Regions from separate parts of the Lentzea sokolovensis genome, predicted to be linked through region 1. Evidence: riboswitches for the same ligand, from Rfam matches in the RefSeq annotation. Region 1 holds a riboswitch; each other region holds the start of a gene.
The links. A riboswitch is a leader RNA that binds a small molecule or an ion and turns the genes downstream of it on or off. The one in region 1 is predicted to bind cobalamin.
Positions count from the first base shown of each region.

Region 2: it holds a riboswitch for cobalamin, as region 1 does, so the genes downstream of both, cobN (cobaltochelatase subunit CobN) here and SK854_RS07310 (ribonucleoside-diphosphate reductase subunit alpha) in region 1, are expected to answer to the same signal.
Region 3: it holds a riboswitch for cobalamin, as region 1 does, so the genes downstream of both, SK854_RS01635 (CbtB domain-containing protein) here and SK854_RS07310 (ribonucleoside-diphosphate reductase subunit alpha) in region 1, are expected to answer to the same signal.

Region 1 is NZ_JAXAVU010000004.1:390,110-395,247, forward strand. Features, by position in the region: gene SK854_RS07310 (ribonucleoside-diphosphate reductase subunit alpha) at 1-2,231, opposite strand, end outside; cobalamin riboswitch at 2,343-2,554, opposite strand; gene SK854_RS07315 (FAD-dependent monooxygenase) at 2,971-4,407, shown strand; gene SK854_RS07320 (VOC family protein) at 4,415-4,813, opposite strand; gene SK854_RS07325 (helix-turn-helix transcriptional regulator) at 4,876-5,138, shown strand, end outside.
Region 2 is NZ_JAXAVU010000013.1:265,449-270,586, reverse strand. Features, by position in the region: gene cobN (cobaltochelatase subunit CobN) at 1-2,112, opposite strand, end outside; cobalamin riboswitch at 2,148-2,282, opposite strand; gene SK854_RS32530 (hypothetical protein) at 2,291-3,322, shown strand; gene SK854_RS32525 (precorrin-8X methylmutase) at 3,319-3,939, shown strand; gene SK854_RS32520 (precorrin-2 C(20)-methyltransferase) at 3,936-5,138, shown strand, end outside.
Region 3 is NZ_JAXAVU010000001.1:341,578-346,715, reverse strand. Features, by position in the region: gene metH (methionine synthase) at 1-1,098, shown strand, start outside; gene SK854_RS01645 (HAD family hydrolase) at 1,091-1,747, shown strand; gene SK854_RS01640 (CbtA family protein) at 1,744-2,499, opposite strand; gene SK854_RS01635 (CbtB domain-containing protein) at 2,525-2,713, opposite strand; cobalamin riboswitch at 2,747-2,923, opposite strand; gene SK854_RS01630 ((2Fe-2S)-binding protein) at 2,972-3,622, opposite strand; gene SK854_RS01625 (phosphoribosyl-ATP diphosphatase) at 3,731-3,994, shown strand; gene hisG (ATP phosphoribosyltransferase) at 4,009-4,869, shown strand; gene SK854_RS01615 (antibiotic biosynthesis monooxygenase family protein) at 4,866-5,138, shown strand, end outside; gene SK854_RS01610 (phosphoribosyltransferase) at 5,138-5,138, opposite strand, start outside.

The DNA of each region.
Region 1 (5,138 bases):
GAGCGCAGGTAGTACGTGGTCTTGAGCCCGGCTTTCCAGGCGTAGAGGTACATCGAGGAGAGCTTGCCGATCGTCGGCGAGGCGACGAACAGGTTCAGCGACTGGCTCTGGTCGACGTACGGGCCACGCGCGGCGGCCAGTTCGATCAGCGCCTTCTGCGGCAGCTCCCAGGCCGTGCGGAACAGCGAACGCACGTCCTCCGGCAGTTCGGCGATGCCCTGCGCGGAGCCGTCGTCCTGCTTGAGCCGGTTGCGCACGGCCTCCGTCCACAGGCCGCGAGCCTTGAGCTCGCGCACCAGGTAGGAGTTGATCTGCAGGAACTCACCGGACAGCGTCTCGCGCTTGAACGTGTTCGACACCTGCGGCTCGATGCACTCGAAACAGCCGGCGATCGACGCGATCGTCGCGGTCGGCGCGATCGCGATCAGCAGCGAGTTGCGCAGGCCGTGCTCGCTGACGCGTTCGCGCAGAGCACTCCAGCGCTCGGTCTGCGTGGGCGTGACGCCCCACAGGTCGGGCTGCAGATCTCCCTTGGCGGCACGGGTTTCCCGGAACGCCGGGTGCGCGCCCGCGGACGAGGCCAGCTCCGCCGACGACTCCAGGGCCGTCAGGTAGATCTCCTCGGCGATGCGCGTCGACAGCTCACGGGCCTCCGGCGAGTCGAACGGCAGGCGCAGTTTGAAGAACACGTCCTGCAGGCCCATGACACCGAGACCCACCGGGCGCCAGCGCGGGTTGGAGCGCGCCGCCTGCTCGGTCGGGTAGTAGTTGATGTCGATCACGCGGTCGAGGAACACGACGGCGGTGCGGACCGTGGCACGCAGCCGTTCCCAGTCGATGTCGGACCCCTCGACGTGAGCACCGAGGTTGACCGAGCCCAGGTTGCAGACCGCGGTCTCCTCGTCGCTGGTGACCTCGAGGATCTCCGTGCAGAGGTTGGACAGGTGCACCACGTTCGACGGCGACGCGGTCTGGTTGCACCTGCGGTTCGCGGTGTCCTTGAACGTCATCCAGCCGTTGCCGGTCTGGGCGAGCGTGCGGATCATCCGTCCATAAAGGTCACGAGCCTTGACCGTGCGGACGGCGCGGCCGGCCTCCTCCGCGCCGCGATAGGCGCGGTCGAACTCGTCGCCCCACAGGTCGACCAGCTCGGGAATCTCGTCAGGGTCGAACAGCGACCAGTCCCCGTCCGCCTCGACGCGGCGCATGAACTCGTCCGGGATCCAGTTCGCCAGGTTGAGGTTGTGCGTGCGGCGCGCGTCCTCACCGGTGTTGTCGCGCAGCTCCAGGAACTCCTCGATGTCCGGGTGCCACGTCTCCAGGTACACGCAGGCGGCGCCCTTGCGTCGGCCGCCCTGGTTGACCGCCGAGACCGACGCGTCGAGCGTGCGCAGCCACGGCACGATGCCGTTGGAGTGGCCGTTCGTGCCGCGGATCAGCGCACCGCGCGAACGGACCCGGGACCACTGCACGCCGATGCCGCCGGCGAACTTCGACAGCCGGGCGATCTGCTTGTAGCGGTCGTAGATCGACTCGAGCTCGTCGCGCGGCGAGTCCAGCAGGTAGCACGACGACATCTGGGTGTGCTGCGTACCGGAGTTGAACAGCGTCGGCGAGCTGGGCAGGTACGCCAGCGACGACATCAGCCGGTAGAAGTCGATCGCCTCGGTCGCGGTCTGCGAGAGACCGCACGCGACGCGCAGCAGCCAGTACTGCGGCTGCTCGATCACCGAACGCTTCGCGGGGTGGCGCAGCAGGTAGCGGTCGTAGACCGTGCGCAGGCCGAAGTACTCGAACCGCCGGTCGCCGTCGAGGTCGATCGCGTCGTCGAGCTTGCGGGCGTTGGCGGCCACGAACTCCGCGGTCGCGTCGCCGATCAGGCCTTCCGCGTGGCCGAGCGCGATGCTCTGGCTGAAGGACATCACGCCCTGGCGGCGCACTTCCTTCTCGATGAACGCCGCGAGCAGGCCGGCGGCGAGCTTGGAGTACTCGGGCTCCTCGGACACGAGCGCCGCGGCGGTCTGGATCGACAGCCGGTCCAGTTCCTCGGTGGTGGCGCCGTCGTAGAGGCCGCTGATCGTCTTGGTGGCGACCCGCAGCGGGTCGACGTCGTGCAGACCGACCGTGCAGCGCTCCACCGCGCGCACGATCTTGTTCAAGTCAACGGGTTCCAGTGAACCGTTGCGTTTCTTGACGCGCATAGTGGTGGTGACCGTGTCGACCGCCGTCACTAGCTCTCTCCTCGCGAGCTCGGGTGGCCACGGGGACAGCGAGGAGTGAACGGGCGCGCGCGACCGCCACGTCCTCCCGCCCTCCCTCGGGGCCGCGGACGCCCGCACGCAGGCACGTGCGGGGCGCTGGCAGGTCTTCGGACTCATGGGCGAGCCTGTCGCCAGGCGCCTACCGGCCGTCGCTTCCCAGACATCGATGTCCAGTGCTTTCTGACGGCTTTCGTTCCCACTCACCGCTGCGGGGCAGTCCCGGACTCACACCGGGTTCCCTCTTGCGACGACCGATCTGGAGGATCGGCCGAACCAGCTTCGGAGCACAATACATGGGCGCCGTCGAGCCACGAGCAACTACATCTAGTGGGCGTGTCGCTCAGTTGGCCCAGAGGACGTCGGCCAGGGCGCGCAGGCTGTCGTGGATGTGGAACGACATCGCCGGGCGTTCCGGCGAGCGGCCAGTCGCAACCGCCGCAGCTGCCCGCGCAACGCCCCGAGCGCCTCGCCGAGGTAGGGGTTGCCCGCTGCCTCGTCGATCAACGCGTCCAGCCGCGCGATCAACTCCTCGGGGTCGCCGTCGGCGAACTCGGCGTTTCAGGTGCGCACCCGGCGCCAGGCCCCAGGCCACGATCTCGTCGCGCAGCTGTGTGCACACCGTGAATACATCGTTCACCGTATTTCGCTTGCGACTAGATCCGAGGAGCCCCACACTGAGCCGCCGATGCCAGGGCTGAACGGGTGGTTCATGTTCGACGTGATCATTGCCGGATGCGGTCCGACCGGCGCGATGCTGGCCGCCGAAGTGCGACTGCACGACGTGCAGGTGCTCGTTCTCGAAAAGGAACCGGAGCCCTCGTCGTCGTTCGTGCGGATTGTGAGTCTGCACATTCGCAGTTTGGAAGTCCTGGCGATGCGCGGACTGCTGGATCGCTTTCTGGAACGCGGCAGGCAGCGCCCGGTCGGCGGAGCCTTCGCCGCCATCCCCAAGCCCACGCCCGGCGGCCTGGATTCCTCGTTCACCTTCCTGCTGGGCATCCAGCAGCCGACCGCCGAGCACCTGCTCGCCGACCACGCGATCGCACTGGGCGCACAGGTCCGGCGCGGTGACGGGGTGGTCGCGTTCGAGCAGGACGACGAAGGCGTGACCGTTGAACTGGCCGATGGCGAGCGGCTGCGGTCGCGGTACCTGGTCGGCTGCGACGGCGCCCGCAGCACGGTGCGCAAACTTCTCGGCGTCGGGTTCCCCGGCGAGCCCTCGCGGAACGACACGCTGATGGGCGAGATGAAATTCGGCGCACCGGAGGACGAGATCGCCGCCAAGGTGGCGGCGATCCGCGAGACCGGCAAGGTGTTCCAGCTCGGACATTTCGGGGATGGGATTTATCGCGTTGTGGTCTCCTGTGCGGAGGCCGGCGAGGAACGCGCGGAACCGCCGACCATCGATGATTTCCGGCGGGAACTGCGCGCCGTCGCCGGAACCGATTTCGGCGCGCACTCCCCGGGCTGGTTGTCCCGTTTCGGCGATTCCACCCGATTGGTCGAGCACTACCGGATCGGGCGGGTGCTGCTGGCCGGCGACGCGGCGCACATCCACCCGCCCGCCGGCGGTCAGGGCCTGAACCTCGGCGTGCAGGACGCGGTCAACCTCGGCTGGAAGCTGGCCGCGCAGGTCCGCGGCTGGGCGCCGGAGACGTTGCTGGACAGCTACCACGCCGAACGTCATCCGGTCGCCGCGGACGTCCTGGACAACACCCGTGCCCAGGTGCAGCTCTCCTCCCCCGAACCGGGCGCGCAGGCAGTGCGCAGGCTGCTCACCGAACTGATGGACATCAACGAGGTGAACCGGCGGCTGATCGAGAAGATCACCGCGCTCGGCATCCGCTACGACTTCGGCGAGGGCCCCGACCTGCTCGGCCGCCGGCTGCCCGACACCGACCTGGCCCAGGGCCGTCTCTACGACCGGATGGGCCAGGGGCGAGGTCTCCTGCTCGACCGCACCGGGCGTCTGGCCGTCGAGGGCTGGTCGGATCGCGTGGATCTCCTCGCGGATCCCGTTGCGGCACTGGACGTTCCGGCTGTCCTGCTGCGCCCGGACGGGCACGTCGCCTGGATCGGCGAGGCCCAGCAGGACCTGAACGACCACCTCGCCCGCTGGTTCGGCAAGCCGTTCGTCTCCTCCTGACGAGCCGTCAGCGAGCGAACTTCGCGATGGCGGCCGGGGTGACCGGGGTGAAGAAGTTGACGAGGTTGCCGTCGGGGTCGCGGAACAGCAACGCGCGGTTGCCCCAGGGCATCGTGGTGGGTTCGGTGACGACGTCCTCCACGAAGCCGGCCAGGTTCTCGCGCACGGCGTCCACGTCGTCGACGAGGAACTCGATGATGACGCTGCGGTTCGCGCCCGGCTCGGCCGAACCGGGCGCGAACAGGCCGACGGTGCGGGTGCTGCCGATCGCGAGGGTGCCCGAACGGGTGGCGAGCTCGGCGAAGTCGTCGTTCGCCCAGTTCGCCCGCAGGCCCGTGGCCCGCTCGTAGAAGCCGACGAGCCGGGTGATGTCACCGGTGATGACGCGGATCGAGATGAAGTCCATGACCGCACGCTAGAAGCGATACCGGACAGAATCCGCCCGGTATCTGCGGAATACTTTTGACCATGCCCCGGCCCACCGCCCGCGTCCTCACCCTGCTGGAACTCCTGCAGTCGGGAGGCGTCCGGACCGTCGCCGAACTCGCCGACCGGCTCGGTGTGGACGAACGCACCGTGCGCCGGTACGTCGAGCACCTCGTCGATCTCGACGTGCCGGTCGAGTCGGTGCGCGGCCGTTACGGCGGCTACCGGCTCGCTTCCGGCTACCGCATGCCTCCGCTGATGCTGAGCGACGAGGAAGCGCTCGCCGTGCTGCTCGGCCTGGTCGC
Region 2 (5,138 bases), on a different contig from region 1:
GCGCGCCGTGGTCGTGAGCCCGAGAGCCTCGCGCAGGCCGGGCAGCGCGGCGACCTGACCGCCCCACATCTGCCGCGCCTGCAGCATGGCGAGCACGAGGTTGACGCGGACGGAGCCCGTGGGAGCCTCGCCGAGGATGTGCAGGCCGTCGCGGATCTGGACGTCCTTGACCTCGCACAGCCAGCCGTCGACGTGCAGGATGAACTCGTCGAACTCCGCGTCGTGGGGCCGGTCGTCGAGTCCGAGGTCGTGGTCGAGCTTCGCGGCCTTGATCAGCGTCCAGATCTGCGCGCGGATCGCCGGCACCTTGGCCGGGTCCATCGCGGAGATGTTGCCGTACTCGTCGAGCAGCTGCTCCAGCCGCGCGATGTCGCCGTAGCTGTCGGCGCGGGCCATCGGCGGCACGAGGTGGTCGACCAGCGTGGCGTGCGCGCGCCGCTTGGCCTGCGTGCCCTCACCGGGGTCGTTGACGAGGAACGGGTAGACCAGCGGCAGGTCGCCGAGCGCCGCGTCCGTGCCGCAGGACGCCGACATGCCGACCGTCTTGCCCGGCAACCACTCCAGGTTGCCGTGCTTGCCGACGTGCACGACCGCGTCCGCGCCGAAGTTCGACTCGATCCACCGGTACGCCGCGAGGTAGTGGTGCGACGGCGGCAGGTCCGGGTCGTGGTAGATCGCGATCGGGTTCTCGCCGAACCCGCGCGGCGGCTGCACGATCACGACGACGTTGTTGGACCGCAAGGCGGCCAGCACGATCTCGCCGTCCTTGGACTTGCTGTGGTCGACGAAGAGCGTGCCCGGGGCCTCGCCCCAGTGCTCCTGCATCGACTCGCGGAAGTCCTCGGGAAGCGTCTCGTAGAACTCCCGGTAGTCCGCCGCGGCGATGCGCACGGGGTTGCTCTCGAACTGCTCCTGCGTCAGCCAGTCCGCGTCCTGGCCACCGGCGGCGATCAACGCGTGGATCAGCGCGTCGCCGTCCAGCTCCTGCACGCCCGGCAGCGCGTCGCCGATGTCGTAACCGTGTTCCTGCATGGCCTTCAGCAGCCGCACGGTCGACGCCGGCGTGTCCAGGCCGACCGCGTTGCCGATGCGGGAGTGCTTGGTCGGGTACGCCGACAGCATGACCGCGATCCTGCGGTCCGCGACCGGGATGTGACGCAGCCTGCCGTGCCGGACCGCGATGCCCGCGACGCGCAGCGCCCGTTCCGGGTCGGCCACGTAGACGGTGAGGCCGTCGGAGTCGATCTCCTTGAAGGAGAACGGGACCGTGATGATCCGGCCGTCGAACTCGGGGATCGCGACCTGCGTCGCGGTGTCCAAAGGAGACAGTCCGTCGTCGTTGGAGTCCCACGACTCGCGGCTCGACGTGAGGCACAACCCCTGCAGGATCGGCACGTCGAGCGCGGCCAGCGCGCCGACGTCCCACGCGTCGTCGTCGCCACCTGCGGACGCCTTCGCGGGGTTCGTGCCGCCCGCCGCGAGCACCGTCACGACGAGCGCGTCGGCTTGGCGCAGCACGTCGAGCAGTTCGGGTTCGGCGGTGCGCAGCGAAGAGCAGAAGACCGGCAGGGGCTTCCCGCCCTTGGCCTCGATCGCGTCGCACAGGGCGTGGACGAACGCCGTGTTCCCGGCCACGTGGTGCGCGCGGTAATAGAGCACCGCGACCGTCGGACCGGTGCCCTCGGTCTCCCGTTCCAGCACACCCCACGTGGGGGTGGCGGCGGGGGCCTCGAAGCCGTGGCCGGTCAGCAGCACGGTGTCCGACAGGAACTTGTGCAGCTCGGTGAGGTTCGCCGGACCGCCGTGCGCGAGGTAGAGGTGCGCCTCGGCGCACACGCCACCGGGCACCGTCGACAGCTCCATCAGCGCCGCGTCCGGCTGCTGCTCGCCACCGAGCACCACCACCGGCAGGCCGCACGCCAGCAGCCAGTCGAGGCCTTCCTCCCACATCCGGCGCCCACCGAGGATGCGCACGAGGACGAGGCCGACGTCCTGGATCAACTCGGGCAGGTCGTCGGTCGTGAGTCGCGCGGGGTTGCCGAGCCGGTACTCGGCACCGCTCGCACGCGCCGACAGCAGGTCGGTGTCGGAGGTCGACAGCAGCAGGATCACGCAGGCTCCATCCCTCGTGGGGTCCTCGCCCCAAAATGCGGGTGACTGGCGAAGCGGAGTTCCTGACTCCCAGCGGTGTTCGCTGGTCACAGTGGCGGGACCGCGCCGGATTCGCACCGGCTTCCTCCTGCGCTTCGTCGTTCGGGCTCACCCTAACCGGCGGGTTACAGTCCGACCTATGCGTAGTCACCCGGACGCCTGCCCCGGCGCCGTCGAGCTGCACGCCGCGGCCGACGGCGGGCTGGCGCGCATCCGGGTGCCGGGCGGCACTCTTTCCGCTGCTCAGTGGGACGTCGTGCGCCTCGCGTCGCTCGAACTCGGCTCCGGCTCGATCGAACTGACCTCGCGGGCGAACCTCCAGATCAGGGGGCTGGCCGACGGCGTGGAACTGGGCGCGCGGCTGGCCGCGGCCGGCCTGCTGCCCTCGGCGTCGCACGAGCGGATCCGCAACATCATCGCCGCCCCGCTGGAGGACAACCAGGCGCTGGTCGACGCGATCGACTCGGCCCTGTGCGCGGACCCGGCGATGGCGGATCTGCCGGGAAGGTTCCTGGTGACGGCGGGGGCCGCGGTGAGCGGGCTGGGCGGCGACTTCGGCCTGGTCAGCAGCGATGTGGGCCAGACGGGCGGCGATGCGTCCCGCACCACCCCCTCCCCGTGGGTCCTCCTCCTCGCCGGCCGCGACACCGGCGTCCGCGTCACCGACCCGGTCGACGCCGTGCTCACCGCCGCCCGCCTCTTCCAGCAGCTCCGCGGGCAGGCCTGGCGCCTGTCCGAAGTAGACGACGGTGTGCGAAAGATCACCGCTCACTTCGGTGCCTCCGACGCCCCGCGGATCACCCCGGCTGTGACTCCTGTCGCACCTTCACCTTTGACGCCAGGCGTCCCGCTCGGCCGGCTCGACGCCCACCAACTCCCCGGCGTCGCCCTGCGCCTGACGCCGTGGCGCAGCCTGGTCGTCCCCGCCGGCACCGACACCTCCGGCTTCATCACCGACCCGGCCTCCCCGTGGCACGGCGTCAGCGCCTGCACCGGCCGCCCCGGCTGCGCGAAGTCGCTGTCCGACGTACGGGCCGACGCGCGCGCGTGGCTCGGCACCCCGCATGACCGTCCCGTCCACTGGTCGGGCTGTGCCCGCCGCTGCGGCCGTCCCGCCGGCGATGTGACCGAGTTCGTCGCGACCGGCGACGGCTACGAGGAGATCCGTTGACGCAGTACATCAAGGACGGGGCGGAGATCTACCGCCAGTCCTTCGCCACCATTCGCGCGGAGTCGGACCTCACCAGGTTCCCCGCCGACGTCGCGAAAGTCGTCGTCCGCATGATCCACGCGTGCGGCATGACCGACCTGCCGGACGACGTCGCCTTCTCCCCGAACGTCGTGCGCGACGCCCGGGAAGCGCTGCGCAACGGTGCGCCGATCCTGTGCGACGCCAACATGGTCGCGTCCGGCGTGACCCGCCGCCGCCTGCCGAAGGACAACGAAGTCCTTTGCCACCTGCAGGATCCGCGGACTCCGGAGCTGGCGCAGACCATCGGCAACACGCGCAGCGCCGCCTCCCTGGAACTGCTCGCGGACCGGTTCGACGGCGCGGTGATCGCGATCGGCAACGCCCCCACGGCGTTGTTCCACCTCCTCGACCTGATCGCCGCCGGAGCCCCGAGGCCCGCCGCGGTCCTGGGCATCCCGGTCGGGTTCATCGGGGCCGCGGAGTCCAAGGAAGCTTTGGCCGCAACGGATCTGGAGCACCTCGTGGTGCGCGGCCGGCGCGGCGGCAGTGCCATGACGGCGGCGGCCATCAACGCGATCGCGAGCGAGGAAGAATGACGGGCAAGCTCTACGGCGTCGGCCTGGGTCCCGGCGACCCGGAACTCCTGACGGTCAAGGCCGCGCGACTCATCAACGAAGCCGACGTGGTGGCGTTCCACAGCGCCCGGCACGGCAAGTCGGTCGCCAAGACCATCGCGGCGCCGTACTTCCGCAGCCAGAACGATCCGAACCCGCAGATCATGGAACAGCTCGTCTACCCGGTCACCACCGAGGACACGGACGACTACCAGGGCGAGATCGACGCCTTCTACGAGGAGGCCGCCGCCAAGCTGGCCGCGCACCTCGACGCCGGACGCGTCGTCGTCGTCCTGGCCGCTGGAGATCCGTTCTTCTACGGCTCCTACATGCACATGCACAAGCGCCTGGCCGACCGCTACGAGTGGGAGGTGGTCCCCGGCGTCACGTCCGTGAGCGGCGCTTCAGCAGTACTCGGCACACCGCTCGTGGAACGCGACGAGGTGCTCACGATCCTGCCGGGCACGTTGCCGCCCGCCGAGCTCGCGACCAGGCTCGCCGACACCGACAGCGCCGCGATCCTCAAGCTGGGCCGTACTTTCGGCAACGTCCGCGAGGCCCTCGAAACGGCCGGCCGGCTCGACGGCGCGTGGTACGTCGAACGCGCCACCACCGGTCGTCAGAAGATGTCGCCGCTGGCCGACGTCGATCCCGCGAGCGTCCCGTACTTCTCGCTTGCCCTGCTGCCGAGCCAGTCCAAGCCCGCCAAGCCGAAGGGCGAGGTCGTGGTCATCGGCCTCGGCCCCGGCGCCCGCGCGTGGCTCACCCCGGAGGCCCGCCAGGAACTGGAGGCCGCCGACGAACTGGTCGGCTACAGCACCTACCTCGACCGGGTTCCGCAACGCCCCGGCCAGAAGCGCCATTCCTCGCACAACCAGGTCGAGTCCGAACGCGCGGCCTTCGCCCTGGACCTCGCGCGGAAGGGCGCGCGGGTCGCGGTCGTGTCGTCGGGCGATCCCGGCGTCTTCGCGATGGCCACCGCGGTGCTGGAAGTCGCCGCGGAGACCCAGGACGTGCCGGTGCGCGTCATCCCCGGCGTGACGGCCGCGAACGCCGTGGCGGCCAAGGCGGGCGCGCCGCTCGGGCACGACTACGCGGTGATCTCGCTGAGCGACCGGCTCAAGCCGTGGGACGTCATCGCCGAACGGCTCGAAGCCACCGCCAAGGCCGACCTGGTCATC
Region 3 (5,138 bases), on a different contig from region 1:
GCGGCGTTGACGCGCGCGCACGTCGAGAACGACCTGACGGAGATGTACTTCGGCGACGTCCGCTACGCCCGCGATGCCTTCGAGGGCCTGCGCCTGATGGACGCGATCATGGCAGCCAAGCGCGGCGAGGCTCCTCTGCTGGACGCCGAGATGCGGGAGAAGGCGGCGGAACGCAAGGCCCGTCGCGAACGTTCTCTGCGCATCGCCGCGGCCCGCAAAGCCGTTGCGGTGGAAGAAGAAGTCGTGACCGGCCGCTCCGACGTCGCTGCCGACAACCCGATCCCGGCCCCGCCGTTCTGGGGCAGCAGGGTCGTGAAGGGCATCCCGGTCGCGGATTACTCGGCGTTGCTGGACGAGCGTGCGACGTTCATGGGCCAGTGGGGCCTGAAGGGTGCGCGCGGCGGCGGCCCGACCTACGAGGAACTGGTCGAGACCGAAGGCCGTCCGCGGCTGCGCTACTGGATGGAACGCCTTGCCACGGAAGGTGTTCTTGCCCACGCCGCCGTCGTCTACGGCTACTTCCCGTGCGTCTCCGACGGCGACGATCTCGTCGTTCTGGAAGAGCCCGCCGTGGGTTCGCCGGAGCGCTTCCGGTTCACTTTTCCGCGCCAGAAAAGGGATCGAAGGTTGTGCCTGTCGGACTTCTGGCGCTCGAAGGAGTCCGGAGAGGTCGACGTCATCGCGTTCCACCTCGTGACGATGGGCAGCCCGATCGCCGACTACGCGGGCGAACTGTTCGGCAAGAACGCGTATCGTGAGTACCTGGAAGTCCACGGACTGGGGGTCCAGCTCACCGAAGCGCTGGCCGAGTACTGGCACAAGCGGGTCCGCGAGGAACTCGTCTGGCCCACCGGCGGCACCGTTGCCGCCGAAGACCCCGCGGCCGTCGAGGAGTACTTCAAACTCGGCTACCGCGGCGCGCGGTACTCGTTCGGCTACGGCGCCTGCCCCGAGATGGAAGACCGCAAGCGCGTCGTCGAACTGCTCGATCCGTCGCGCATCGGGGTCTCGCTGTCCGAGGAACTTCAGCTCCACCCGGAACAGTCCACCGACGCCTTCGTGGCGCACCATCCGGAGGCGAAGTACTTCAATGTCTGACCTGCACGCTGTCCTGTGGGACATGGACGGCACGCTGCTGGACTCCGAGAAGCTGTGGGACATCCCGCTCTACGAGTACGCGGAGAAGCTGGGCGGCGTGCTCTCCCCGGAGACCCGCGAACGCATGGTCGGCAGCAACGTACCGACGACGATGCGCCTGCTGTTCGCCGACGTCGGCATCGAGCCCACCGAGGCCGACATGGCCGACGGCGCCGCGTGGATCTCGCGCCGCACCGAGGAGGTCTTCCGCGCCGGGCTGCCGTGGCGTCCGGGCGCGCAGGAGGCCTTGAAGTCAGTGCGCGCGTCAGGCGTGCCGATGGCTCTCGTGACGTCGACCGAGCGCTCGCTGACCGAGGTGGCGCTGGACACGATCGGACGAGACCTGTTCGACGTCACCGTGTGCGGCGACGAGGTGGACGGGCTGAACAAGCCGCTGCCCGAGCCGTACCTGAAGGCGGCCCGGCTGCTGGGCGTGGACGCGGCGCGGTGCGTGGCGATCGAGGACTCGCCCACCGGGGTGGCCGCGGCGGTGGCGGCCGGGTGCACCGTGCTGGTCGTGCCGTGTGACGTGGAAGTGCCGACGGGGGAGCGGCGGGTGTTCCGCGACTCCCTCGCCGGCGTCGATCTGGACGTGCTGAAGGCGCTCTAGACGGAGGCCTCGGTCACGCGTGCTTTCGCCTTGCGCGCGGCCGGGTCGATCAGCAGGCCGAACACCACGCCGATGCCGACGTAGAGCGTGGCGAGCTGGGCGAGCGAACTGAGGCGGAACTGCCACAGCACGTTCACCGGCATGTCCGCGGGGATCGTGTCCGGCGGCGCGGGGAACGCCAGCAGCACCACCGCGACGGCCGCGGCCACCGCGAGCAGCACGGCCGTGGTCCGCATCGGCTGCGACTGCGCGCGCAGCTGCTCGGCGAGCCAGCTCGCCGCCCACACGATCACCAGACCGGCCACCACCACACCGAGGTAGAGCGCGGTCCGGTAGTTCACCGTCTCCGGGTCGCCCACGGCAGGCGGGTTGGCCGGGTACTTGAGCCACGGCAGCAGCGCCACGGCACCGAACACCGCGGCACCGAACGCGAAGCTGCGGCTGAACGGCGTGCTGCCGGTGAACCAGCGCTTCGACAGCGCGTAGGCCGTGGCGAACACCAGGCCCACCGCGATGCCGACGATCACCACGCCGAGCATGCCGCCCGCGATCTGGGCGCCACGGCTGACCAGCTCTTCCTCGCCGCCGTGCGTGTGGCCGGCCTCACCGGCGGGTTCCCGGGCCTCTTCGACCGCGAGCGCGGCGCGAATCGGGATCTCGGTCACCAGGAGCTGCACGAGCGCGGAGGCGACACCGGCGATACCGCCGGCCGCCACTCCGCGCAGCGCAAGGGACTTGTAGGTCGTCGTCATGTCTTCCCTGCCTGGGATCGGGGGATCAGTGGCAGGGGACGCCCAGCGCGTGGCGGCCGTCGTGGAAGAACTCGTGCAGCAACTCGGAACCCGCGCCGAGCGCGAGGCCGTTCTCCTGCAGGACCAGGTAGGTGACGATCAGGCCGAGCACTGAGACGGCGAAGGCCCATTTGGGCACGCGGACGGCGGACAGGCTTGCTGCGGGGCTCGTCATGACGGGCTCCTCCATACCTCGTGGAAGGTCAACTCTCCTTGCGGCGCCGCAGCCGGTCTCCTGACTCCCGGATCAACGCTGCCCCCGCGTCTTCCCAGCCCTCTCGCGAGGGCCAGTGACGTGCTCGGCGGGGATCGCTTCCCGGTCACAGTGGCGAGGACCGCGCCGGATTTTCACCGGCTTCCCGTCACTGCGGCGCGTGCACCGTAAGTTGATCGGCCCGTTAAGCACAACCGGCCATAAGAGTTGTTGCGTTCCTCACTTCACGAGTGGACAGTCACCACACTTCCCACCTGCGGCGACGCGGTAGTAGAGACAGCACGACCGGCGCCGGAACGAGACCTCTCCGGGAAAAGTCAGAAATTCCCCCGCCTGTTCGAACGGCGGGGCGCTCATGAGCCGTTCGCCGCGTTCTTCCGCTTCGTCGGCGGTGAGCATGCGTGCGCGCACAACCATTTTGAGCGCGCCCGCGATGTTCGACATGGCGTTTCCCCACAACAATCCGCGCGCCACGGGGGTCACGCCCTGGATCGCCTCCACCACCGGTGCGAGCGCCTCGGCGGCCTTCGGGCCCAGTCGTGGCTGGTCGATCCGGACGCTCAGGCCGTTCGTCGGGTGGTGCTGCCACCAGAGGTTCTCCGGGCGGACGTCGATCGGGATGCCCGCGGCCGTGAGCGGGCTGAGCAGCCGGGCCGTGTAGCTGAGGAAGAACAGGCTGGCCGCTACGCGTGGTTCTTCCGCTTTGTACCGGATCGCGATGGCGTCGATCGTGGTCTTGAGCGCCGGGCCTTCCAGCAGTGCCGTTCCCGGCAGCCAGGACTCGTCCGGGCGGCCGACGTCGAGCGCGAAGAACGGGTTGATTCCGCGCACCCGGCGGAGTGCTTCGAGGACCTCGGCGAACTCAGACACAGAAGTTCACGCTACCGGGTGTCCATGCAGGACAGATCACGTCCAACGCCTGGGACAGATGCGACCGCGGTGTGGACGGGGGTCGCCGGGATGGGAGGATGTCGTGCCGTGAAGACCTTCGATTCCCTGTTCGCTGAACTGACCGAACGAGCCGCCACCAAGCCGGAAGGTTCCGGCACCGTCGCCGCGCTCGAGGCCGGGGTCCATGCGCAGGGCAAGAAGGTCCTGGAGGAGGCCGGCGAGGTCTGGATCGCCGCCGAGTACGAGTCCGACGAGAAGCTCTCCGAAGAGATCTCGCAGCTGCTCTACCGCCTCCAGGTGCTCATGCTGGGCCGTGGGCTCACCCTCGAAGACGTCTACAAGTACCTCTGACGGAAGACTTTCACATGCTGCGCGTTGCAGTCCCGAACAAGGGCGCGCTCGCCGAACGCGCCTCCGCCATGCTCACCGAGGCCGGCTACCGGCAGAGGCACGAGCCCCGCGACCTGACCGTGCTCGACAACAACAACGAAGTCGAGTTCTTCTTCCTTCGCCCCAAGGACATCGCGATCTACGTGGCGTCCGGCGACCTGGACCTCGGCATCACCGGCCGCGACCTGGCCGCCGACTCGGGCGCCGACGACAACGGCAACTCCGTCGAGGAGCTGCTGGCGCTGGGCTTCGGCTCGTCGACCTTCCGCTACGCGGGGCCTCGCGGCACCGACTGGAAGGTCTCCGACCTCGAAGGCAAGCGCCTCGCCACCGCGTACCCGAGGCTGGTGGGCCGTGACCTCAAGGCCCGAGGCATCACCGCGAAGGTGATCCGGCTCGACGGCGCCGTGGAGATCTCGATCCAGCTGGGCGTGGCCGACCTGATCGCCGACGTGGTGGGCTCCGGCCGCACCCTGCGCCAGCACGACCTGGTGCCGTTCGGCGAGCCGATCTGCGAGTCCGAGGCGGTCCTGATCCACCGCCACGGCTCGGAGCTCACGGCTGCCAAGAAGCAGCTGACGGCCCGCATCCAGGGTGTCGTGTTCGCGCAGCAGTACCTGATGCTCGACTACGACTGCCCGCGTTCGATCCTCGACGACGCGATCGCGCTGACTCCGGGTCTGGAGTCGCCGACCGTCGCGCCGCTGGCCAACCCCGACTGGGCGGCCGTGCGGGCGATGGTGTCGCGCAAGGAGGCGAACAAGGTGATGGACGAGCTGGCCGCAATCGGTGCCAAGGCCGTGCTGGCCTCGGACATCAGGTTCTGCCGGCTGTGATCACGGAGCACGCCCTGCTGGACGTGCTGCCGGGTTCGGCCGAGGAGTTCGAGTGGGCGTTCGGCGAGGCGCGGGAGCTGATCTCCGCCTCGCCGGGCTTCCGCGGTCTCGAACTGCTGCGGTGCCTGGAGACGCCGTCGCGCTACCTGCTGCTCGTGCGCTGGGACTCGGTCGAATCGCACACGGTCGGCTTCCGGCAGGGGCCTGACTACGCGAAGTGGTCGGCTCTGCTGCACCGCTTCTACTCGCCGTTCCCCGTGGTGGAGCAC